Regions from separate parts of the Pontibacillus sp. HN14 genome, predicted to be linked through region 1. Evidence: riboswitches for the same ligand, from Rfam matches in the RefSeq annotation. Region 1 holds a riboswitch; each other region holds the start of a gene.
The links. A riboswitch is a leader RNA that binds a small molecule or an ion and turns the genes downstream of it on or off. The one in region 1 is predicted to bind S-adenosylmethionine.
Positions count from the first base shown of each region.

Region 2: linked by a shared signal. The riboswitch ahead of msrA (peptide-methionine (S)-S-oxide reductase MsrA) and the one ahead of LQ226_RS19800 (methionine ABC transporter ATP-binding protein) in region 1 are both predicted to bind S-adenosylmethionine.
Region 3: linked by a shared signal. The riboswitch ahead of LQ226_RS12835 (LLM class flavin-dependent oxidoreductase) and the one ahead of LQ226_RS19800 (methionine ABC transporter ATP-binding protein) in region 1 are both predicted to bind S-adenosylmethionine.
Region 4: linked by a shared signal. The riboswitch ahead of LQ226_RS15690 (methionine ABC transporter ATP-binding protein) and the one ahead of LQ226_RS19800 (methionine ABC transporter ATP-binding protein) in region 1 are both predicted to bind S-adenosylmethionine.

Region 1 is NZ_JAJOLR010000010.1:37,838-43,653, forward strand. Features, by position in the region: gene rlmD (23S rRNA (uracil(1939)-C(5))-methyltransferase RlmD) at 1-1,289, shown strand, start outside; gene LQ226_RS19795 (ferritin family protein) at 1,420-1,935, shown strand; SAM riboswitch class I at 2,022-2,127, shown strand; gene LQ226_RS19800 (methionine ABC transporter ATP-binding protein) at 2,243-3,286, shown strand; gene LQ226_RS19805 (methionine ABC transporter permease) at 3,246-3,908, shown strand; gene LQ226_RS19810 (MetQ/NlpA family ABC transporter substrate-binding protein) at 3,926-4,750, shown strand; gene LQ226_RS19815 (YfcC family protein) at 5,182-5,816, shown strand, end outside.
Region 2 is NZ_JAJOLR010000006.1:112,958-118,773, forward strand. Features, by position in the region: gene LQ226_RS16905 (C45 family autoproteolytic acyltransferase/hydrolase) at 1-1,050, shown strand, start outside; gene LQ226_RS16910 (Rid family detoxifying hydrolase) at 1,329-1,715, opposite strand; SAM riboswitch class I at 2,017-2,135, shown strand; gene msrA (peptide-methionine (S)-S-oxide reductase MsrA) at 2,261-2,731, shown strand; gene LQ226_RS16920 (methyltransferase) at 2,890-3,417, opposite strand; gene LQ226_RS16925 (methyl-accepting chemotaxis protein) at 3,548-5,020, shown strand; gene LQ226_RS16930 (thioredoxin family protein) at 5,111-5,437, shown strand.
Region 3 is NZ_JAJOLR010000003.1:320,940-326,755, forward strand. Features, by position in the region: gene LQ226_RS21000 (hypothetical protein) at 446-577, opposite strand; gene LQ226_RS12830 (helix-turn-helix transcriptional regulator) at 749-2,014, opposite strand; SAM riboswitch class I at 2,283-2,374, shown strand; gene LQ226_RS12835 (LLM class flavin-dependent oxidoreductase) at 2,539-3,600, shown strand; gene LQ226_RS12840 (ATP-grasp domain-containing protein) at 3,597-4,556, shown strand; gene LQ226_RS12845 (D-glycero-alpha-D-manno-heptose-1,7-bisphosphate 7-phosphatase) at 4,641-5,180, shown strand; gene LQ226_RS12850 (hypothetical protein) at 5,307-5,672, shown strand; gene LQ226_RS12855 (aminoglycoside 6-adenylyltransferase) at 5,692-5,816, opposite strand, start outside.
Region 4 is NZ_JAJOLR010000005.1:146,577-152,392, forward strand. Features, by position in the region: gene sufC (Fe-S cluster assembly ATPase SufC) at 1-108, opposite strand, end outside; gene LQ226_RS15670 (YuzK family famiily protein) at 460-636, opposite strand; gene LQ226_RS15675 (carboxymuconolactone decarboxylase family protein) at 837-1,193, opposite strand; gene LQ226_RS15680 (MetQ/NlpA family ABC transporter substrate-binding protein) at 1,281-2,129, opposite strand; gene LQ226_RS15685 (methionine ABC transporter permease) at 2,146-2,814, opposite strand; gene LQ226_RS15690 (methionine ABC transporter ATP-binding protein) at 2,804-3,835, opposite strand; SAM riboswitch class I at 3,958-4,063, opposite strand; SAM riboswitch class I at 4,288-4,394, opposite strand; gene LQ226_RS15695 (TlpA disulfide reductase family protein) at 4,478-4,888, shown strand; gene LQ226_RS15700 (thioredoxin family protein) at 4,996-5,307, opposite strand; gene LQ226_RS15705 (ribonuclease M5) at 5,322-5,681, opposite strand.

The DNA of each region.
Region 1 (5,816 bases):
GGAAAGGGATTGCTCAGTGGGAAGGGAAAGAGCTTGAAGTCCCGCATCTCTTACCTGGAGAGAAGGCTGAAGTCCTTGTTTCGAAACAGGGCCCCTATGTAAATGCGGAAGTGAAGCGGGTCGTTACCCCGGCAAAAGAACGGGTGGAGCCACCTTGTCCGTATTACTATCAGTGCGGAGGCTGTCAGCTTCAGCATATGACCAATAACGCACAAGACCGTTTCAAGCAGAGAACGATTGATAAGCTAATGAAGCCATTTGGCAAGCCCCAACCGATTCTGACGATGGACCACCCGTATGATTATCGAAACAAGAGCCATACAACATTTGGTCTGAATCAAAATCGTCAGGTCATTGGCGGACTGTATGCCCAGAACAGCCATGAGATCATTCCGATGGACCGTTGTCTCATTCATGATCCGAAAGCTGATGAGATTGTGAACACGATTAAAGACTATCTCAAGAATTCAAAAATGCAGCCTTACAATGAAGACACTGGACAAGGGTTTCTGCGTCACGTGCTCATTAAGGTCGGTAAGGTCAGCGGAGAGATTATGGTCGTACTCGTTACTGCGTCGTCTGAGTTTAAAGGGAAGAACAATTTCGTGAAAGCTTTACGTAAAGCTCACCCTGAAATCACAACCCTTCTGATGAACGTGAACAATAAGAAAACGTCTATGGTTCTTGGTGATCAGGAGAAGGTTCTGTTTGGTAAAGGGACGATTACAGATACGCTTGGTGGAATGGAGTTTGAGATCTCGGCGAAGTCGTTCTATCAAATTAATCCGGTTCAGACGGAGAAATTGTATGGAAAAGCCATTGAAATGGCTGAACTTAAAGGGAATGAAACCGTGATTGATGCCTATTGCGGAATTGGTACAATCGGTCTTATTGCCAGTCAGAAAGCTGGAAACGTTATTGGCGTTGAACTGAACAAAGACGCTGTCCGTGACGCGATTCGTAACTCGAAGCGTAATGGTGTGAAGAATGCCAGGTTCTATCAGGGCGACGCTGGTGAATTTATGGTAAACATGGCTTCAAAAGGTGAGAAAGCCGATGTTGTCATCATGGACCCGCCACGAAGCGGTAGTGACGAAGCGTTCTTATCAAGTGTCGTGAAGCTAAAGCCCAAACGCGTCGTGTATGTATCGTGTAACCCAGAAACACAAGCTCGTGATCTGAAATACTTGGTGAAGAACGGGTATCAGGTGGATGGCATTCAGCCAGTCGACATGTTCCCACAAACGTACCACGTAGAATCAGTTGTGAAATTAGTACGGAAAGATTAAACAGGAAACCGATTAGGGTTTCCTGTTTTTTTATGCCTACAATTCCTCTATAGCCGTTTTGTCTTTTAAGCATGTTCTATGATGCTCTTCATACACTAAATTATGAATCTGTGTATAAAGGGGGAGAGGTATGAGTTATACCGTTCCAGGAGGGCAGCCGCAGGGGAAGTCAGGCTTTGTGACGAGCAAGATCAGAGAAGCGATGGTTGCAGAATTAACGGCCATCAATGAGTATGCTTCTCATATTGCGAACTCAAAAATGGAAAAGGTGAATAGGGTCTGGAGAATGATCATGTTAGATGAGAAAAAGCACTACGGCATGTTTCTAACGCTTTTGCGGAAATATGACCCGATGCAATATGAAGCGTATCTCTATTATCAGAATCACCCCATGAAAGGCGATGGACCAATTCAGCCTTATACACCCGATTATAATGATCAGATGATCTTGAATCTTGTTAGAAATGATATTAAAGGTGAGCTCGAAGCAGCCATTCTTTATGATGACTATGCTTCTAAGATTCCTTATGCTGATGTGAAGCAAGTCTTTCAGGTTATTAGCCGGGATGAGAAATATCATGTCGAGCATTTAACCCAACTGTTACTTCATTATGATCCCGATCCTTATAATGGATTGAAGGAATAATTTTTTGATGGAAAGTTCAGAATATTATTTACAAAAGTAGATACATGCGTTAAAGTGATAAAGTATAACTGAATAGACGATTTCAATTCTTATCAAGAGTGACCGAGGGATAGGCCCGTTGACGTCACAGCAACCTTCCTAATGGAGTGGTGCTAAATCCGGCAGAATGAAGAACATTCTGGGAGATAAGAGTTTTGCAGGTCTTACATTAGCGAAACTCTCTTCCAAATGGAAAAGAGTTTTTTTATTTTTACAAGACTTATCTAGGGCAATGAATAAACAACAGTTAAGAAATGGGGGGAGATCGATGATTTCAATACAGCAGTTGAGTAAAACGTATGAATCGAAAGAAGGTACCGTTGTAGGGGTAGACAATGTATCGCTACATATCAATCAAGGAGAAGTGTTTGGGATTGTTGGATATAGCGGAGCTGGAAAAAGTACGCTCTTGCGTTGCCTGAATATCCTAGAGCGTCCAACAAGTGGCACGGTGACGATAGATGGAATCGATCTCATGTCTCTATCATCTAAAGAACTAAGGAAAGCACGTCAATCAATTGGAATGATCTTTCAGGGATTTCACCTTGCAATGGCCAAAACCGTAGCAGAAAATGTAGGGTTTGCCTTAAAGGCGGCTGGGGTGGGGCGTGTTGAGCGTCAGCAACGAGCGGAGGAGCTGCTCGAGCTTGTTGGTTTATCTGATAAAGCCAACCAATATCCAGCACAGCTGAGCGGAGGTCAAAAGCAGCGGGTGAGTATTGCTAGAGCTCTTGCGAATAATCCGAAAGTGCTACTGTGTGATGAAGCGACTTCAGCTCTTGATCCAAATACAACCCAGTCCATTCTTCAGCTTCTGAAGAAGATTAATCGGGAACTAGGACTCACCATTGTATTGATTACGCACGAAATGGAAGTTGTGAAAGAAATCTGCGACCGATGTGCCGTTATGGAAGAGGGCAGGGTCGTTGAAGAAGGAAACACCTACGATATCTTTGCTCATCCAAAGAATGAGCTGACCGAGCGGTTTATCAAGACCGTCATCGACTTTACGATTCCTGAGGCCCTTCTTAAGAAGAGTCAGGGGACGATTGTGTTATTGAAATTCACGGGAGAGCTAGCTGGTGAAGCGATCGTATCTGATCTGCTGCAGGAACATAGGATTCGAGGGAATATCCTTCACGGAAAGATTGACTATATTCAGGAGAAACCGCTTGGCACCTTCGTCATGGAATTAAAAGGAGACGACCAGGAAGTGAGCCTGGCCCTCGCAAGTTTACGAGAAACATTAGGTGAAGTGGAGGTGATAGAGAATGATCGATCAACTGATTACACTATGGCCAGAGCTGAGTAAGTCTTTCGTTGATACATTAATCATGGTAGGCATTGGATTAGTCGTCTCATTTATCGTTGGATTACCACTCGGGTTACTCTTATTTGTAACGGATCGAGATTTGTTCCTTCAGAATAAATGGGTGAAGAGTATAACTGGTGTCATCGTTAACCTTGTTCGTTCGGTTCCGTTTATTATTCTATTAGTCTTTTTGTTTCCGTTTACCGATCTCTTATTAGGAACAACGACAGGGCCAGTCGCAGCTTCTGTTTCATTATCAGTAGCCGCAATTCCGTTCTATGCACGAATCGTGGAGTCGTCCGCTAGAGATATAGACCGAGGTGTGATTGAAGCCGCCATCTCTTGTGGAGCGTCCCCGTGGTTAATTATTAAAGACATCATCTTCCCTGAGATTAAATCAGGGCTGATCAGCGGGTTAACGATTACCGCAATCAGTCTCGTTGGCTATTCAGCCATGGCCGGAACGATTGGAGGCGGTGGTATCGGGGATTTAGCGATCCGATATGGATATTATCGTTATGACAACTTCGTTATGTTTACGACGGTTATTCTCTTAATTGTCATGGTTCAGGTTATTCAATACGTGGGAGATTTCACAGCAAAATCAGTCAAAAAGAGCTAATAAAGGAGAAGATTCTAATGAAAAAATTATTCGCACTAGGTATAGCCCTATTAACCCTTACCGTGTTAGCAGCTTGCGGAGAAGACGAAGGTGCAGACGCTTCTGGGAAAGAGACGATTCAATTCGGAGCAACCTCAGGTCCATACAGTGATATGGTCACAAAAGCGATCGCTCCCCTTCTAGAGGAAAAAGGATATGAAGTGAAAAACAAGGAATTTACAGACTATGTACAGCCTAATAAAGCATTAGCAAGCGGCGATCTTGATGCAAACCTCTTTCAACACGGGATTTATTTAGAATCCTTTGCAAAAGAACATGATCTAGATTTATCTGAAGTGATCATTGTTCCTACAGCCCCGATGGGGATTTACTCCAATAAATATGAAGACATCGAGAGTATTGAAAAGGGAAGCTCCATGGCCCTTCCCAATGATCCGACCAATTTAGCCCGTGCCTTAATCATTTTAGAAGATGAAGGGTTAGTGAAGATCAAGGAAGACGTAGACCCTCTTCGCGCTTCGTTAAGGGATATTAAAGAGAATCCGAAAGAGCTAGAATTTGTTGAAGTAGAAGCGGCTCAGCTTCCGCGACTTGTGGATAGTGAAGACTTATCCCTTGTTCCAGGGAACTACGCTCTTGCAGCGGACATGGATCTATTAAATGCGTTAGCGCTTGAGGACATGCCGGATCAGTATCGTAACCGGGTAGCGGTGAAAACAGAAGACTTAGATTCTCAGTTTGTGAAAGATATTAAAGAAGTGATTGAGTCGGATGAGTTTGAGGAGATTATTGATGAGGAGTTTCAAGGGTTTGGTAAGCCGCAATGGATGAAAGAACAGTAAGGGGTGGAAGACTACTTTCCGGATGGAGAGTAGTCTTTTTTGTGCAATCTATTAATGTTAATTCGGCCGTTACGTTTAATGAGTGGTTGGGGTGGCTGGGGAACGACTCGCTTTCCGCGGGCGAGCTGTCGAGCCTCCTCGCTCACTTCGTTCCCTCCGGGGTCTCGTCGACCTCTTTCTCCCGCAGGAGTCTCCCCGTTCCCCAGCCACCCCTGGCTATTATTTTTGTGAACGGCCTAGTAGCTTAAAGCTTACGGAAGTTATCTTAATAATTCTTTGAACAGCTAAGAGACGTGGGAGGATTTATTCTACTTAACATTTATTAAAATTTTGCAAATATTCAATATTATTAATATAATATACAGTATCTTCCTTATATGTACCGCGTTGTAAGAGGGAGGATGAATATTTATATGGAGGGATGTTTTGGCATGAGTTCACCAGAGAGGGGTTTGGAGAGTCAAACGGAGAGAAATGGGAAGTGGGAGATGCCGGATACGTATGTGATTTTATTTGCGGTATTAATTGTAGCGTCGATTGCGACTTATCTGGTTCCATCTGGTTCTTTTGAAAGGGAAACGATTGAGGGGGTAGAGCGGGTTATACCTGGTACATATAGTGAGGTGGATGGGAATCCGGCTGGTTTTATGGATATCTTTCTTGCCTTACAAGAAGGGATGGTTCAGTCTGGAGGGTTAATCTTTCTTGTTCTGTTTGCAGGAGGGGCGTTTGAAGTGATTGAGCGTTCTGGTGCGATTAAAGGTGGAATTATCAGGGCTGTGAACAAGACGAGAGGGAAAGAGTTCTGGCTCATTGCGATTGTATCTACCTTGTTCGCTCTTGGTGGAGCTGTTGGGGCTGTTGCGAATTCGGTTATTCCTTTTGTGGCAATCGGGGTGATCATTGCCAGAGCCTTGAAGCTGGATGCGATTGTAGCGGTGTCTATTACATTTGGAGCAACGTTTGCCGGGTTTAATGTTGGCTTCTTAAATCCATATACCGTAGGAATTGCCCAATCTATAGCGGATATTCCGCTTTTCTCGGGGATGCTTTTACGAATTATCGC
Region 2 (5,816 bases), on a different contig from region 1:
AAACAAATCTATAGTGAAGTACTGCAATTCCGAGGGACCCATTATGACTTTGGCTATAAGCAAGGGGAGCTGTTAAAAGATTCTCTCACGATTCGAAACAGGGAGAAGCAGTGGAAGATCCGTAAGCCGCGTTTTACTGTTGAAGAAGAGGAAGTGAAACGTGCGATTCAGAAGTTTGCCCCTGGCGTCTGGGATGAATTGTTAGGGCTAAGGGATGCCCTTGGTTGGACCATGGAACGTGTGATGATGGAGTTTGGTGGTTACCGGGTTGAGTATGTGAAGTCAGGTTGCTCAATCGTAACAGGCGATGGCTACATGATTCGTAACTACGATTACCAGCCGAAAACGTATGAAGGTCGCTATGTCTTCTATCAGCCAACTGATGGAGGCTACGCAATAGCTGGTCCATCTCAGCGTGTAACAGGTCGAATGGATGGTATTAATGAAAAGGGGCTGGCCATCGGATATAATTTTATGCACCGTAAAAATCCTGGGAATGGCTTTATTTGTTGTATGATTGGTCGATTAATTCTTGAGTCGTGTGCCAACGTGGAAGAAGCGGTAGCCATGCTTCAAGAAATTCCTCATCGACACTCCTTTAGTTACATCGTTTATGACGGGAAAGGCGAAACGTTCGTCGTGGAAACCTCTCCTCGGGGTGTTGAAGTGCGCCAATCAAATGTATGTACAAACCATTTTGAAATCATGAAAGATGAGAATCGAAATTACTTAAAAGATTCTGAGCGTCGTATGGATGTTATCAATCAGGAAAAAACGCGAATTACTAGCGGATATGAAGCGTTTCGCCTCATGAATGATTCTGACCGAGGTGTATTCTCAAAGCAGTATCGCAACTGGGCAGGAACGATCCATACATCTGCTTACTTTCCAAATACCCTTACCGCCTGGATTGCTCTTGGCGGAGACAAAGAGCCAGTAGAATTTGACTTTGCTCATTGGTTAGAAGGGAATGACGTTGACGTGTCGCGTATTTATGGTGAGGTCGATACTGACTTGCCATTTGTCCACATGGACGAAAATGCAAGGTAACAAAAAAGCCACCCGACGAGGGTGGCTTTTTTGTTATTATGAGCGCTTGGGGGCCGTTGCGTTTGTTGAGCGCGTTTGGGGTGGCTGGGGAACGACTCGCTTTAAACGGGCGAGCTGTCGAGCCTCCTCGTTCGCTTGCGCTCTCTGTGGGGTCTCGTCGACCTCTTTCTCCCGTAGGAGTCTCCCCGTTCCCCAGCCACCCCTTATTAAAAGTTGAAATAACGGCCCCAACCACATGTAATGATCTTAATTCAGCAAATAGAAAGGCTCATACGAAGTTATGCGTCGGAGCGGTGGGCAACGACTTCTACTTCGACTTTAACATCTTTAGGGAGGCGGCTTACTTCAATCGCTGCTCGAGCCGGGTATGGTTCTTGCAGAAAGCTTGCATAAACCTCATTGACTGTTTGGAAGTCTTCCATGGAAGCAAGATAAATATTGGCTTTAGCGATATGAGCATAGTTTAGGCCTGCTTCTTCAAGGATCGCTCCAACATTTTTCATAACTTGTGTCGTTTGTTCGCTCACGTCATCAGAGACGATTTCCATCGTGCTTGGATTTAGTGGGATTTGACCGGAAACAAATACGATCTGACCGAGGTCAATTGCCTGAGAATAAGGTCCAATTGCTTCTGGTGCTTTGTTCGTTGAAATTGCTTTAACCATTTTGAAAAACTCCTTTAATTATTGGATTAGGAAGCATAAAAGGGGATCCCCCTTGAATAAAAAAAACCCTCATTATTAAATTGAACTATACAGGCATAAAAGAAAGCTTCCTTTTATATAATGAGGATACAAAATGAATGAACATACTCACCTTAAGGAGCAAGTACGAATATCATATCACAGGTTATCAGAAAATTTTAACGTTTAAGAATATGTGAAAAAATTAGGTGTTTATCACTTTACTTCACTAACGGGATCATGTATGATTTGGGATAACATAAAATATTAAATAGCGATAAACTTCTTATCCAGAGAGGCGGAGGGACTGGCCCTTTGATGCCCGGCAACCATCAAGTCAATGTAACCATTGACGAGAACGGTGCCAATTCCTGCAGGAACTTGATTCCTGGAAGATGAGAGGATCGTACGGATATACACTTACGAGCCCTTTCTTGGATAAAAAAGAGAGGGCTCTTCTATATGTAAGAGGCCGTGATCGTACTCTCGAAGAAAGAAGTGTCGTTTTAAGAAAGGAAGAGATGAGAATGGCAACAGCAGTTTTCGCAGCAGGATGTTTTTGGGGAGTAGAGGCTTATTTCGAACGTATTGAGGGCGTAGTTGCGACACGCGTCGGCTTTATGGGAGGTACTGTTGTGAACCCTTCTTACCAACAAGTAAAAGCAGGAGGTACGGGGCACGCAGAGGCGATTCGAGTTGAATTTGATCCAGAAGTGATTTCTTATAGTGAACTAGTAGACCATTTCTTCGAGTGTCATAATCCGACTCAACGAAATCGTCAGGGAGAAGACGTAGGATATCAGTATCGCTCCGTCATCTTTGCTACAGAAGATCAAGAAGAAACTGCAGCAGCTAAGATTCGCGAATGGGATAATAAAGGACTCTTCAAGAGTGAAATTGTAACGGAAGTGAATAAGGTTTCCGAATTCTACGATGCTGAAGAATATCACCAAAAGTATCTTCAGAAGAATGGTTCCGTTTCTTGTGGAATCGGCTAAATCAGCCTAACTTGTATTTCTGCATCACTTATGATATTTTAATTTCAATGCCACCTCGCAATCGATACGACTGCGGGAACTTAACCATCCTTTGAGGTGGCAGGTTACATAAGAAGGTAAAGCGACCCCAAATGGATTTTCCGTTTGGGGTCGCTTTTTTATTTATATATGTAGATCGGAGTTGTGCCGAGCCAGGATGCTACATTTTTGGTGGCGGTGGGCACGGTGTTTGGTAAGGCGAACGTGTTTGAGATTACGGTCCCATTATAGGAAGCAAACATAGGGGACAGTTGTTTCATGGCTCCGGTGAATAAGTAACAATAGATCAAATCAAATTCTCCCGCGCGAACAGTAAAGAAGTCTTTTTTTAGAATCCTAACATTTGAATATCCTTTAAGCTTTGCCATCCCTTTCATGTAAAGGTAGGGGACCAGTGAGGTTTCATAGGCGTAAATATCCGTGTGCGGGAATTCTTTCGCAAGTGCGAAAGCCATCGTCCCCCAGCCGGCCCCAAAGTCAGCGATGGTAGTAGGGGTATAGTTCTTTACGATTGCTGTGACTTCTTCCTTTACTTTTGGGCTCGTTGGTGTTGGCGTGATGCCGTTCTTAGAAGAGCGAGTAACGATGGAAATCAGAATTAAAAGAATGAGAGCGAGTAGAATGAGCGTTAGTGCATTTGAAATCATGTAGAGAAAGTCCTTTCTGGTTCAAAATCCATAACATGTAAGAAGACTACAAATTTTGTCATTTATCTTAAGTATACAGAGGAATGTGTCGATAAAAAAAGAAAAGACATCTTCTGGAGGTACCCTAATTATGAATGGTTCAGAATTACGTTTACTGGACGTGAAAAAGAAAAACGTACTGATGACATCTACATACAGTATAGCAATGTTGTCAGCACTAGCCCTTTCCTTACAAGAGGGCACGATTATTCGATCATCGATCTACGGAACGGAGCTAGCTTTGTTCTGGATTTTGTTGTTTGGATTGCAACGGATTTTACATAAACCGAGAATGTTTGCTTACATAGCAGTAAGTATGCCGATCATTGGCTATGGTCTATTAATCTATGTAGAAGGGGGGACCCTTTCCGGTGACTTAATCCTTCTCTTCCTGGCTGTTTTCTCTGCCGTGCACTTGGATCGTAGAATATTTGCTACAGGATATAGCCTTGGTCTTATTGCTTTAATTGCCAGTCATACCTGGTCAAATGCTGAGCAAGCTAATTTAATGGGCACGCTACTCTCCTCTATGGTGTTAATTTATGTGCTAATGGGAGTCATATTAGGGGTAATGGTCCATCTGGCTGGTCAGACATTTAAGAAACTTGAAACCATTCTTTCTTCTACTGAGCAGGAAAGGGAGCTTCAAGCTAGACAAAAAGAAAAGCTAGAAAAAGAGGCTACGCTCATAGCCGAAAATATTTCTCGTGTGAATGATCAGGTTCAGCAAAACGTTCAGGCACAAGGTGAAATGAAACTAGCCGTTCAGGAAGTTTCAGCTGGTGGTCAAAGTCAAAGTGAGCAGATCACCGATATCTCTGCCCATGCTCAAAGCACAATGACGACTATTTCTACAATGAAAGAATCCCTAACCGTTCTTCAATCAGAGACGAATCAAGCTTCTGATGAAATTAATGGCGGGCAGGAACGGATTTATCATCTTGAGACGGAAATGAATGAGCTGCGGAATGTTATTCACATGCTTAATGACACGTTTAATATTTTAACAGGAAAAATTGAAGAAACGAATCAGTTTACAGAAGACATTCAGCAAATTACAGAGCAGACGAACCTCCTTGCTCTAAATGCTTCTATTGAAGCCGCAAGAGCTGGAGAAGCTGGGAAAGGATTCTCCGTAGTAGCTGAGGAGATTCGCAAACTAGCAGAAGTAACGGGTCAGTCCGCTAAAAAGATTACCACAAACCTTGGAGAGTTAAATGATAGTAACGCTCAAGCACTGAATCAGATGAAAACAGGGAGTCAGAAACTGGATGAAAGTGTAGGCAGCATGAATGAAGTTGTCTCTTCATTTGAACGAATCCAAACTTCGTTACGCCATGTAAAGGAACGTACGGATGAGTGCAACAGCATCAGCGTAGACGTTGAAGATCGATCTCGTCAGGTCGAAGCAGCAACGAGCGAACTCGCTGCTATTATCGAGCAAGCTTCTGCAAGTATGGAAGAAATGAGCGCAACGATTGAAAGTCTTAATGATGACAGTGAGAAAATCGGGGCTTATATCAATGAAACCTCTAAGAGTGCGCAACAGCTTATTTCGCTTTAAATTCGAATACCCCCATGAGCATATAAGGGAGTAAGATGGGACACCCTGTGGTACAATACGAATAACAGATTATAGCTAGGTGGTGTACCTATGAAACACGTTCACACAATGGATGAGATTCACTCAACGATTGGACAAAGTGGTTTAAATCTTTTATATATTTCAAGACCAGGATGCTCCGTTTGCCATGCTCTTTTGCCGCAGATTGATGAAGTGCTAGAGCGATATCCAGCTGTTGAAGCTGTTCATGCTGACGCAGATGAAATCCCAGAGATCGCAGGCGAGTTTTCGATCTTTACGGTGCCTGTGGTGATGGTTTATGCCGATGGTAAAGAGCAGTTCCGTAAAGCTCGCTTTGTTCCAGTAGATGAGTTTGAAGACCAGCTTGGGAAGTTGTATCGTCTTATCCATGAATAAGCAGCATAGCTCGTTCATTTCCGAATGGAAATGAGCGAGTTTTTTTATATGATCTAAATTGAGGAGTGTTTCCGTTGCTTTGTTCAGAGTATAGGTGGTTCGGGAGATCACTCGCTTTCCGCGGCGAGCTGGGAAGCCTCCTCGTTCGCTTGCGCTCTCTGTGGGGTCTTCCCTAGGCTCCTTATGCCGCAGGAGTCTCGCAATTTCCCGAACCACCTTGCCCGAATTTTGGAGGAACGGAAACAAGCCAAGCAGAGGCGGACTTTATTCTAAACTTTCTTGCCGTTCTTTTTGGGCTGATTCCGTGATAAAATACTAACAAAAATAATTGTAGAAGATGGATACATCTCTAAAATCTAAAAAACAAGTAAATGATTGA
Region 3 (5,816 bases), on a different contig from region 1:
TGGTTTAAGTTTTTCAGTCTTTTTCACTTCGATTTTCATGAGTACTCCTCCTTTCAAGTAGCAACCTCGTATGTAAATCGGTTGTACTTTTGAACTGACTTAATCATACAAAATATTCTAACTTTTTTGAATAGTTTTACTACTATGCCGAATATTACAGATTTTTGCCCCTTAATCCATTCAATATCGCTAGAACCTTTGTCTACAGACAAAGGTTCAGATGCAAAAACCTCGCTTAAATCCAGGCTCTATCCCCCCCTTTTTTCCTCTAAAATAAAAAAGTCTATAACTACTGTTGATCAACAGTAGTTATAGACTCACGTGAATGAAGCTGAGCAACAAAAAAGGGACTGGTTTCATTTCAGAGATCCACCCTGACTATGAACCATGCGTCCCTTTATGCGCTCTATAATTTATAGTTGATTCTTAGCTAAAGGGGGAGACTTTAGCTAACTACCTCTTCGTCATTTAACCCGGCTACGTCAGACTCTTCACCAGCCATATCGAATCCTCCCTGAAAGATCCCAAAACCTAGCGTCAATAGAATAGCTGCTACTACAGTAGTTAACTTTTTCACGATAAGCCCTCCTTGAATAATCTATAAACATCATACATAAATTTTTGATTATTTTGAATAATAAAGAGATAAAACAAAACATTACAAAAACACTCAATAAAATTGCCGGTTTTACGGGAAAGTTTTGCAACGCTTTATAGTTATCCACTTAAATGGACTCCACTACATGGCTTAGACGGAGCTTAACTGAATTTCTTTCTTCATATAAGAAGCAGCTAATTTATATTTCCTATTCTTATAATAATAATCACCAAGCCGTTCATAGAGTCCTTTTAATTTAAAGTGGTAGTCGCGTTTTTCTAATTCTTTTATTAAGTCATTCATGCAGCGTTCAAAATCTTCAAATCTTCCCTCTTTCTCAAAGATAAAGGCTTCTAATTCTTTTAAAAAGTACTGATCCTGTTCAGACTGGCAATGCTCGCGTGCGTGATCAAGAACGAGTTTAGCTTCTTCAATCTTATCACGGTCTATTAAACTTCCGATTAAGGAACGGTAGGGAAGAACGATATTGTGCAGGTCTCCACTCTCTATTTTAGTCTCTATCGACTTCCTGAAATAATAGATGGCCGCCCCGTAATCACCCAGTTGTTTATTAATCAGTCCACAATTATGATGAATGCGGCTTTTTAACTTCTCATTGTTCGTGATGGAAACAATCTTCTCCCCCTTAAGGAGATACTCCATTGCCGTTTCACACTCATCCATCTCCCAATGCATAGCCCCGATCATGTTGTACGTTTCGCCTAACCGATCCCATTCGAGCTTTTTTTGGAACACATCAAGGCATTCTTTCGCTGCATCAATCGCTTTATAATACTCTCTGTTGTGCTTATGCAACAAGGAGATATTGTAGAAGAATAGGCCTTTTTCTAATTCATCATGAGTTTGCGCTACGAGCCTGTTGTAGTGTTTTAAGCTTTTTTGTAAATGATTATGTTGAAAATGATAAAAGCCGTAATAGTAATCATAGAACGACAAAAGCACCGCATCGTCTATCTTCTCATCTTCTTTTACATAAAGATTAACTAATAGCTGAATCGAAGACAATTCATCTGAATTGCCTCCTGTTTTCATTAGATGGGCTCCTTTAATAAGTGCATATAGCAATTCAGTATACATGCCCTTAACGACTTGCTTCTCTAAAGATTCCAAACGATCTAACAGATTCCCTACTCTAGGGGCATCACCAATAATGACCGCACCTTTCAGTTCTACTATCAGATCAATTATCGTCTGATCTTTCTGATCGTAATTAAACAAGTAGTCCTCCTCCACCCCAAGCCGTTCTGCAAAGAGCACAAGAATATCCTTCGACGGAACGTACTTACCTGACTCAATATTGCTAAGGTGAGTAGCTGAAACAACTCCAACACTAAGTTCACTCTGTGATAAACCACGTAATTGCCTTACGTATTTAATTCTTCTCCCAATGTTCACCCAGATTCCTCCATACCATAGTGGACTAGTTGTATGTGATCAACGAAGATGCAGAAAATTGAAAAAATATTTCCTTAGTATTAGTTTATCAAACATTTCATCATCCTGAATCAGGAAGGAAGACCCCATTTTGAATAGGAAATTATACCTAGGAGCAGTACTTGAAAATATACGAACGTCTAATATGAAAGATTGGACTTCCTTTTTATTGACATCTTCCATACAACAGCGTAATATAATAACCAACAAAAATTTCGAAAATTAACTCTTCTTATCAAGAGAGGTGGAGGGACTGGCCCTTTGAAACCTCGGCAACGGGTTCTGATGTGAATACCGTGCCAATTCCAAACAAGATGAGAGAGCGGGACACCCTTACAACCCCTCTTCTCGTCAATCAGACAAGTAGAGGGGTTTTTTCAATCATTCCTTCATATATATAGAAGGAATTTAGACGCTTTTTTCTTAATTCCGAGTAACTAGGGTTGTTTAATCTGATATACTATTACAAAGAGGAGCTGAGTCAGGTGAGATACGGATATTGGTTACCGATCTTTGGCGGCTGGTTGCGTAATGTGGAGCATGAGAGTATGCCTCCTACATTCGATTATGCGAAAAAGGTCGTGCAACAAGGCGAACAATTAGGGTTTGATTCAACGCTTATTGCAGAGTTGTATTTAAATGATATTAAAGGAACCGATCAGGATTCCTTAGAAGCTTGGACGACTGCAGCAGCTTTGGCTGCTGTGACAGAGAAAACGGAGATTATGGCAGCGGTCCGGCCAAACTTTCACAATGCAGCCATCACGGCTAAGATGGCCGCCAATATTGACAGGATCTCAGGTGGCCGATTCACACTAAACGTCGTTTCCGCCTGGTGGGAGGAAGAAGCCAAACAGTACGGAGGCTCCTTTACCGCTCATGATGAGCGATATGACCGAACCGATGAATTCTTAACGGTTTTAAAATCCCTTTGGACTGAAGAAGAACCCGTCAGCTATAACGGCAACTTCTATTCTATCGAGAACACGCACCTTCATCCAAAGCCTATCCAAAAGCCTTATCCGAAACTATATGCAGGTGGGGAGAGCAACAGAGGAAAACAAACCATCGTAAATCACTGCGACGCCTACGTCATGCACGGCGGCACCGTAGATGAAATAAAAACAAAGATTAACGATATGAAAGAACGGCGATCTTTAAGCGGGCATGAACCGCTCCAATCGTTTGGAATGGCCGCTTACGTCATTTGCAGAGATACAGAAGAAGAAGCGCTTGAAGAATTAAATCGAATCACAAACGTGAAAGACTCAGGGGCCTATGCAGGCTACCAGGATTTCACGAGTAAGTCGCAGCTTGAGCAACAAGTAGACCTGCAAGATTACTCGGTCTCTAACCGAGGACTACGCCCGAAGCTCATCGGCACGCCAGAAACGATCGCTGAGCGCATCCTTCAATATGAACAAGCTGGGCTCGACCTTCTCCTTCTTCAATGCTCCCCGCAGCTAGAAGAAATGGAGCGCTTCAGTCGTGATGTTATGCCACTCGTAGAAGAGAAACGCACACACTTCAAGGAGGTACCACAATGACAAAGATTTACGTCTTACACGAAAATGATGAATGGACAGATCATTTAACGAACCGCTTAGAAGAACTAGAATTGCCTTTTGAATTATGGCATTTAGATCAGGGAACGATTGATCTCTCAAAGGAACCACCAGAAGGCATCTTTTACAATAGAATGAGCGCATCCTCTCACACTCGGGATCACCGCTTCGCACCGGAGTTTACAGAAGCTGTTCTGGCCTGGCTCGAACGCCACGATCGTACGGTTGTAAATGGAAGCCGTGCTTTGCGACTTGAGCTCAGCAAAGTAAATCAGTATATGGCGTTAAACCAAGAAGGGATTACGACACCGAAGACCATCACAGCTGTCGGGAAAGATCAAATTATTGAAGCAGCCAAACAGCTGGACTTGGCACCCTTTATTACAAAGCATAATCGTGCCGGCAAAGGGCAAGGCGTTCAGCTGTTCCATTCTATTGAAGCTCTTCAGGAATATGTGTACGGGGATTCATTTGAAGAACCTGTCGACGGCATTACGCTTGTACAGCAATATATCGAAGCTCCTAAACCTTATATCGTTCGTCACGAATTCGTCGGAGGAAAATTCCTTTATGCAGTAAAAGTTGATACGTCTGAAGGCTTTGAATTGTGCCCGGCTGATGCGTGCACGATTGACGATCTCTATTGCCCAACCGGATCTGAAGAAACAGGTGGCGCAAAGTTTGAAATTCTTGAAGGGTATAGTGATCCCATTATCCAATCATACGAGTCCTTCCTTCTTTCAAACAACATTAAAGTAGCTGGCATTGAAGCCATACAAGATCATAACGGCAATCTTTATACGTATGACGTGAACACGAACACCAACTACAATAGTGATGCAGAAGCAGTGTCAGGAGTATACGGAATGCTTCAGCTTGCCACGTATTTAGGGGATCGCCTTAAAGAACGCTATCCCACTGCCGTATCCTCTTCCTAAGCAAAGCCTTTTCTGGCTTTGCTTTTTTTATGTCGGGAGGGTTTGGGTATACTACGAGGTAAACCACAGTTGGAGGGATCGATAATGCCAAAGCGTGCTGTATTTTTAGACCGAGACGGAGTCATCAACGAAGTTCTGACAGACCGTGTAAAATTCGTGAATAAACGGGAGGATCTTCATTTCCTTCCCCGGGTGCCAGAAGCTATTAAAATGCTGAACGATTCAGGCCTCTTTGATTTAATTGCGGTCATTACGAATCAAGGAGGAGTGGGCTTAGGCTATATGAAGGAAAAAGAGCTTCAGGACATTCATGAGTATATGGTGAATGAATTAAAGAAGCTCGGAGCTGAAATTGACGAAGTGTGCTATTGCCCCCACAAACCAAAAGAAGGTTGTGCGTGCAGAAAGCCTGGCAGTAAAATGATTGAAGATGTCGCAAAAGAACACGGCATCGACCTGTCCGCTTCATATATGGTAGGGGACCGGGAACCTGATATTGAAGCAGGCCAGAACGTCGGCACGAAAACTGTCTTCCTCGGCGAAGAATACGGAGTCGCAAACGCCACCTTCCCCACCCTATACGACGCAGCCCACTGGATCATCCAAGACGCCAAACAATCGTAGGAAGCGAAATGCTTTAGCATACTAAAGGGTGTCTGACACCCTGCACTTCTGTACTGCAATAAAGTGTAACTTCCCTCCTTCCTTCTTCGTCTACTCTTGTAACGGGGATAATAAAGGGGGATGTTTATGAAGATACGGGTATTTCTTACGTTGTTGCTAGGTGTTCTTGTCCTCTCTGCTTGTCAGAATGAGGCCTTCAAGGGTGTGAATGCGACATCGATTAAAGCGTATGAGAACAAAATAGGATCAGAAGAAGGGGAATTACAGTTTACGATCACAGATCAGGAGACCATTGATCGTCTTTTAACGGATTTGCGCCGCAGTCGTACTCAGGATGTATCGAATGCAGATATGAAGATGCCGGACCTTCACCTCGACTTCACAAGGAACGACCGTGTCGTTTTAACCGTTGGCTATTATACAGAACCGATGGATGGCGCCCGGTACCTTTACCAGAACAAGCTTTATAACGTGACCACTGAGCTCCCGTAATACAAAAAAGGTAGTCAGCCTAAGACTGACTACCTTTTTTCGGGAGGTTGTGAACACGTTCGAGATACGGCCTGACCCGTTGCCCCTCTGTGGAGATCGTAAACCCTAGCTCCTCAGCCACCTCTTCTGAAGTTTCTTCAAACA
Region 4 (5,816 bases), on a different contig from region 1:
GACAGCATGGAATTCGCCACCATTTATTGTAAGGTTTACACCCTTTAAGATTTGTTTACCTTCAATTTCTACATGAAGATCTTTAATTTCTAGTGTTGATCCTGCCATTTTGATACCTCCAATATGGTTTCTAACTATCGTAAATTAAGGATACGAAAAATGTATCGATTCTCAATCTATTCTCATTATAATTTTAAATCATTTCGAAAGTAATATCAACTTTTTACCACGCGGTATTATAAGTTATCCCTATCAAGGTAGTGGAAACTTATGAGGGGTTTAAAACGTGATTTTCGCCTATAAACTTCCTATATAATATAGTAACAACAAAACCATCAGATTGAAAACCACCTGCCCCTGGCTGATTTAGCTAAAATGCTACACTTAGGCCAAAAAAAATAAACAGGCGAAAACGTTCGCCTGCTACAATTTATAAGTAAAGCCTTTTATAAACAATATTTATCGATGGATTTGCCGATCAACTTCTGCTACAATTTGCCGACTTGCTTGGTACTCTGCTTCCCTACGCTGCTCTACCTTTAAACGTTGGTCGATTCGGCGACTATACTCTTGATAGCCTATTCCGTGAGACTGATGCATCGCCTTTTCCATCTCACTTGTGTAGTTTAAGTTCAATTGGTCACTAATAGTGAATCCATCCCTTCAATTGTTTTCCAATTTAGTTTAGCATAAACCTTATTCCCAGAACAAAGTCCATATAAACGCGATTTAAAGGGTGGTTTGACAATTTACAAAACCTAAAAGCGATACCTTTTCGTACCCTAAAATACATCGAAATTGCTCTTACTTACTCTCATTTATGCAATTTTCAGATATTAATGCAGTTCCTGAATACTCTCATTTACCAGAGTTACAGCTTGACTTAAAGCTGCTCCTCCTCCAAAAGCTGCTGCCACACCGCACGCTTCCATCATCTCTTCTTTTGTGGCTCCATTATCAAGACAACCCTTAGAATGATAGATCATGCAATATTCATCTTGAGCTACAACTGCAATAGCTAAAGCCATCAATTGTTTATCTTTTTTTGAGATCTTGCCTTCTTTAAAGCAAGCCTCCGAAAATTCACTAAAATGATGAGCCAAGTCTGGCATTTCTTTTTGGAATAATCCCATACCATGCTTGTACGTAAGTAACGCTTTTTCCGTTGAGTTCTGTGCTTGATGTTGTTCCATAAAAAATCCCTCCCAGGATAAAAGTAACTACCACTATTATGAGCGATGAGTTTACATTCTATCCAAGGAGGGAGTAGATGGTTTTAATTATTTCACAGGTACAATAGCTCCATTATATTCTTCTTTAATGAATGTACGAATTTCTTCTGATTGAAGAACTTCTAAAACAGTTTGTAAAGCTTCACTATCTTTGTTTTCTGTTCTAGTCACAAGAAGGTTCGCGTATGGGGAGTCGTCCCCTTCAATAAACAAGGAATCTTCAGTCGGGTTTAAACCTGCTTCGATTGCATAGTTTGTATTAATGGCTACAAGTGCATCTTCTTCTCTCTCATAGTTCTGCGGTAGAAGACCGGCATCAACATCGGGACTGAATTTCAGATTTTTAGGGTTTTCTGCAATATCATCAATTTTAGCTGATTTCTTCTCTACGCCTTCCTTCAACGTAATTAGACCCTGCTTTTCGAATAATGAAAGAATACGACCATGCTCAGATTCAGAACGACGCATAATCACTTCAGTGCCTTCTGGAATCTCATCTATATCCGTAATGTTCTTTGAATATACGCCCATTGGTTCATTGTGAACAGGTCCAAGGCTTGTGAAATCGTAGTCAAATTCTTCTTTCTGTTCTTTTAAATAAGGCGTGTGTTGGAAATAGTTCGCATCAATTGCCCCACTAGCCAAATCTTTATTCGGAAGGATATATTCCGTATAGGTATCGATCTGAAGGTCAATTCCCTTATCTTTTAAAATCGGCTTAGCTTTCTCTAAGATTTCTGCGTGCGGTGTACTTGAAGCACCAATAACCACTTTTTCCAAATCTTCTGAGCCAGAATCTTCTGAGCCATTGCTACTTGAGTCCTCTTCAGCTGATCCACAAGCTGCAAGTGCGAAAATAAATAAAGCACTAAGGAATAACGTTAAAAACTTCTTCATTCTTTTTCTCTCCTTTTTATCGTTTATCTAATTTATTTGATATAAAATCTCCAACAAATTGGAATAGGAATACAATAATGACAATTAATATCGTTGCTAAGAAGACAACATCGAAATCCCAGCGCTGGAACCCTTTAAGGTAAGCCAGGTCTCCAAGGCCACCGGCTCCAATAACTCCGGCCATGGCTGAATAGCTAATTAAATTAATAGATGTTACCGTAATCCCCGAAACAAGGGCTGGCATCGATTCCGGAAGCAACACTTTAAATATAATCGTCGATGTCTTAGCTCCCATCGATTTAGCAGCTTCGATCACTCCCTTATCTACTTCTTTAAGAGCTATTTCTACGAGACGACCGTAGAAAGGAGCTGCACCAATAATTAAAGCTGGAAGCGCCGCATTCGGCCCTCTAATTGTCCCAATTAAAAACTCAGTGAAAGGGAATAAGAGTAAAATTAATATAATGAACGGAATCGCTCGAAACACGTTTACAATCGTAGCGACGATAAAGTTCAATGGTTTATTTGCCCATATGTTCTGCTTTGATGTTAAGTAAAGCAGAAGACCAAGTAGCAGTCCTAATATAAAGGTCCCTACTACTGAGAGAGCAGTCATATATAAGGTTTCTTTCGTAGCAGTGACAAGATCTTCTATATTAGCGTTTGGAAATAACTCATGAAACATTATGATTCACCTCAACTTCGACAGACGTTTCTGATATATACTGGATGGCTTTCTTGATATCTTCATCTGTTCCATCGATGTGAACAAACAGAGTTCCATAAGCACCCTTTTTAGTCTGAGTGATCTTCCCTTGCAAGATATTAAAGCTTACGGAAGGAAACTCCCTCGATACTTCACTAATGAGAGCCTGATTGGTTTTCTCACCCACAAAGTGCAAACGAACGACTTGCCCAGTTTGATACTCAGCTAGCATCGTTTCCATGGTGTCATCTTGCTCCTGGTCACCCATTATTTGCTCTACGAAGCGTTTCGTAACTTTCTCTTTAGGATGAAGGAAGACGTCTAATACATCCCCTTCTTCCACAACCTTTCCTTCTTCCATGACCGCGACCCTATGTGAAATTTTACGAATAACGTGCATTTCATGAGTAATGAGGATAATCGTTAAATCTAACTGTTCGTTAATGTTTACTAACAGATCTAAGATTTGATCCGTTGTCTCAGGATCTAAGGCAGAGGTTGCTTCATCACATAAGAGAACTTTTGGCCTGTTAGCCAGCGCCCTGGCAATACCGACACGTTGCTTTTGACCCCCGCTTAGTTGTGAAGGATAAGCATCTTCTCTTCCTGTTAAACCGACGAGTTTAATCAACTCATCTACACGCTCTTGACGCTCCTGTTTTGGTGTACCTGCTATTTCTAAAGGAAAAGCAATATTCTCTCTGACAGTGCGAGACCAAAGAAGGTTAAAGTGCTGAAATACCATTCCAATTTCCTGCCTTGCTTTCCGTAACTGTCCTGCTCTAAGGTTGGCTATGTCTTCCCCGTCTATTACAATCTCACCGCTTGTTGGATCCTCTAGTCGGTTAAGCAAGCGAATAAAAGTACTTTTACCAGCACCGCTATATCCGATTACTCCGTAAATTTCTCCTTTTTCGATGTTCAAATTCACATCATCAACCGCTTGAACTTGGTTTGTACCAGATTTGAAAACTTTCTGTAAATTCTTGATTGAGATCACGGTTGTTCCTCCTTTTCAAAAGCAATAACGCCCAGACCCTACCCTCTTCAAATATGGGTCCCTAATAAAAAAACCTTCCTATCCCACACGAGGACAGAAAGGTTTATCTAAACCGATTCGTCCTCTCATCTGTCTAAGCTATGCTTAGCAGGATTTGGCACCTTTCAAACAAAGTTTGATGGTTGCCGGGCTTCAAAGGGCCAGTCCCTCCACCTCTCGTGATAAGAGTAAAATCCTTTATTCAATTAACGCTTTAACTCTTTTAAGTCTAGAAAGAATTCTAGCATGCGCTTTAACATTCAGTCAATATAAAACTTTCACTCAATTCGTTTCATTCAGAATTTACCCACTAAACTCTTTACGCGAGCGTCAACCTACACAATAATCACTTTCTACTACATAAATATAAAAAAACGTTTCCCAAAGAGAGGGAAACGCAAATCACGTCAACTCTCTTATCACCCAAAGCTTTCGCTTCGCAGGAATTAGCACCGTTCCTAAAAAACAGGATGGTTGCCGGGTTTCAAAGGGCCAGTCCCTCCACCTCTCCAGATAAGATCTGAAATCGATATAAAGTTAGGATATATGTTAGCATGGTGGTAGTTAATGAGTCAATATTTATAGGTTAAGGAGGCAAGCAACATGAGAGCACCTCACTTCACACTTCCAGCTACAGATGGTAGTCAATATGAGTTGGAACAAGATTTAGGTAAAGTAATCGTTCTAACTTTTTTTACTTCGTGGTGTCCAGACTGTTCAAGAGACCTTCCAAAGAAAGAACACTTTTATCAGTCCTTAAATCGAAATGAAGTCAAAATGATGACGATTAATGTAACCGGAAGAGAAAGAAACGCTGAAGAAGGTATTGCGTTTGCTAATAAATTTCTGTCTCAACCTACCTTGATTGATCGAGGACGTGAAATTTATGACCTTTACGGATGTACAGGCGTCCCTACAACTGTAGTTATTAATCAGCAAGGGATGATTGAAGCAACCTTTGGAGATAAAGCAGACGTAATGGAAGTCATGAAAACCATTGGTACATTACTGTAGTTCTACAGAAGCTACAGACACGATTCGCCTAATTATTTCTCGGGAAATCATCTTTCGCCAATAACTGCAGACATACAGAAGAGGCTGTCCTATTGGACAGCCTCTTATTATAGCTGATAATAATTCATTTTTTCATAGAGATAAGGCACTGAGTGAAATGCATACAATTTCTCGAGCGTCGTTCCTTTGCGAAGTATTAAAAGACATGGGACACTTTCTATTTGGTATTCCCACATAAAATCTGGGTGAACGGCTGCATTCAATTCACTGAGAGGGACTTCTTTTATCGCCTCTACTGTCTCCAACATCTTTCTTGCCAAATGACAAGTCCCACAAAAGGGGCTATGAATAAAAAGAAAATCAACATCATTTTCACTTTGAGTGAACTGGTTTAAAGGTTGGTCAGATACTGTTTGCAAAGAAAACCACCTAACTATGTTAAAAAAATAGGATCAACCGATATACTTCTGCTTACTAAAGCTGAAGCTAACTCTGCTTCTGGAGTAGCAGCCACTTCTCTAAATGAACGATCTATATAAATATGCTCAGCATGAGGAAGTTCGAAAGAGAGTTGCTTTCGTAACTTGTGACCTGAATGGTCTTCATCAACTAGTATAAAGACGTCTTTATGATCCAGGTCATAGTCCAAAATAAGCTGTTCTAGCCGCTCTACCCCTAATGTTCCATTTGTGCATATAATCTCAACATCTTCATTAATTACTTTTTGAATCTGCTGTTTATCAGTTTTGCCCTCTACGATAATCACTTTTTCAAGTGCACTGATTTCGTTCATCGCAACCACCTGTCTTTTTTCCAACGTAAGTGTTTCTTATTACTATATGTGATTTGGATTATAAATTCTCACTTCACCGCAAAAATAATAAAAAATAGGCCGCTATTGATATAAATAAAATTCCTGATGATGAAC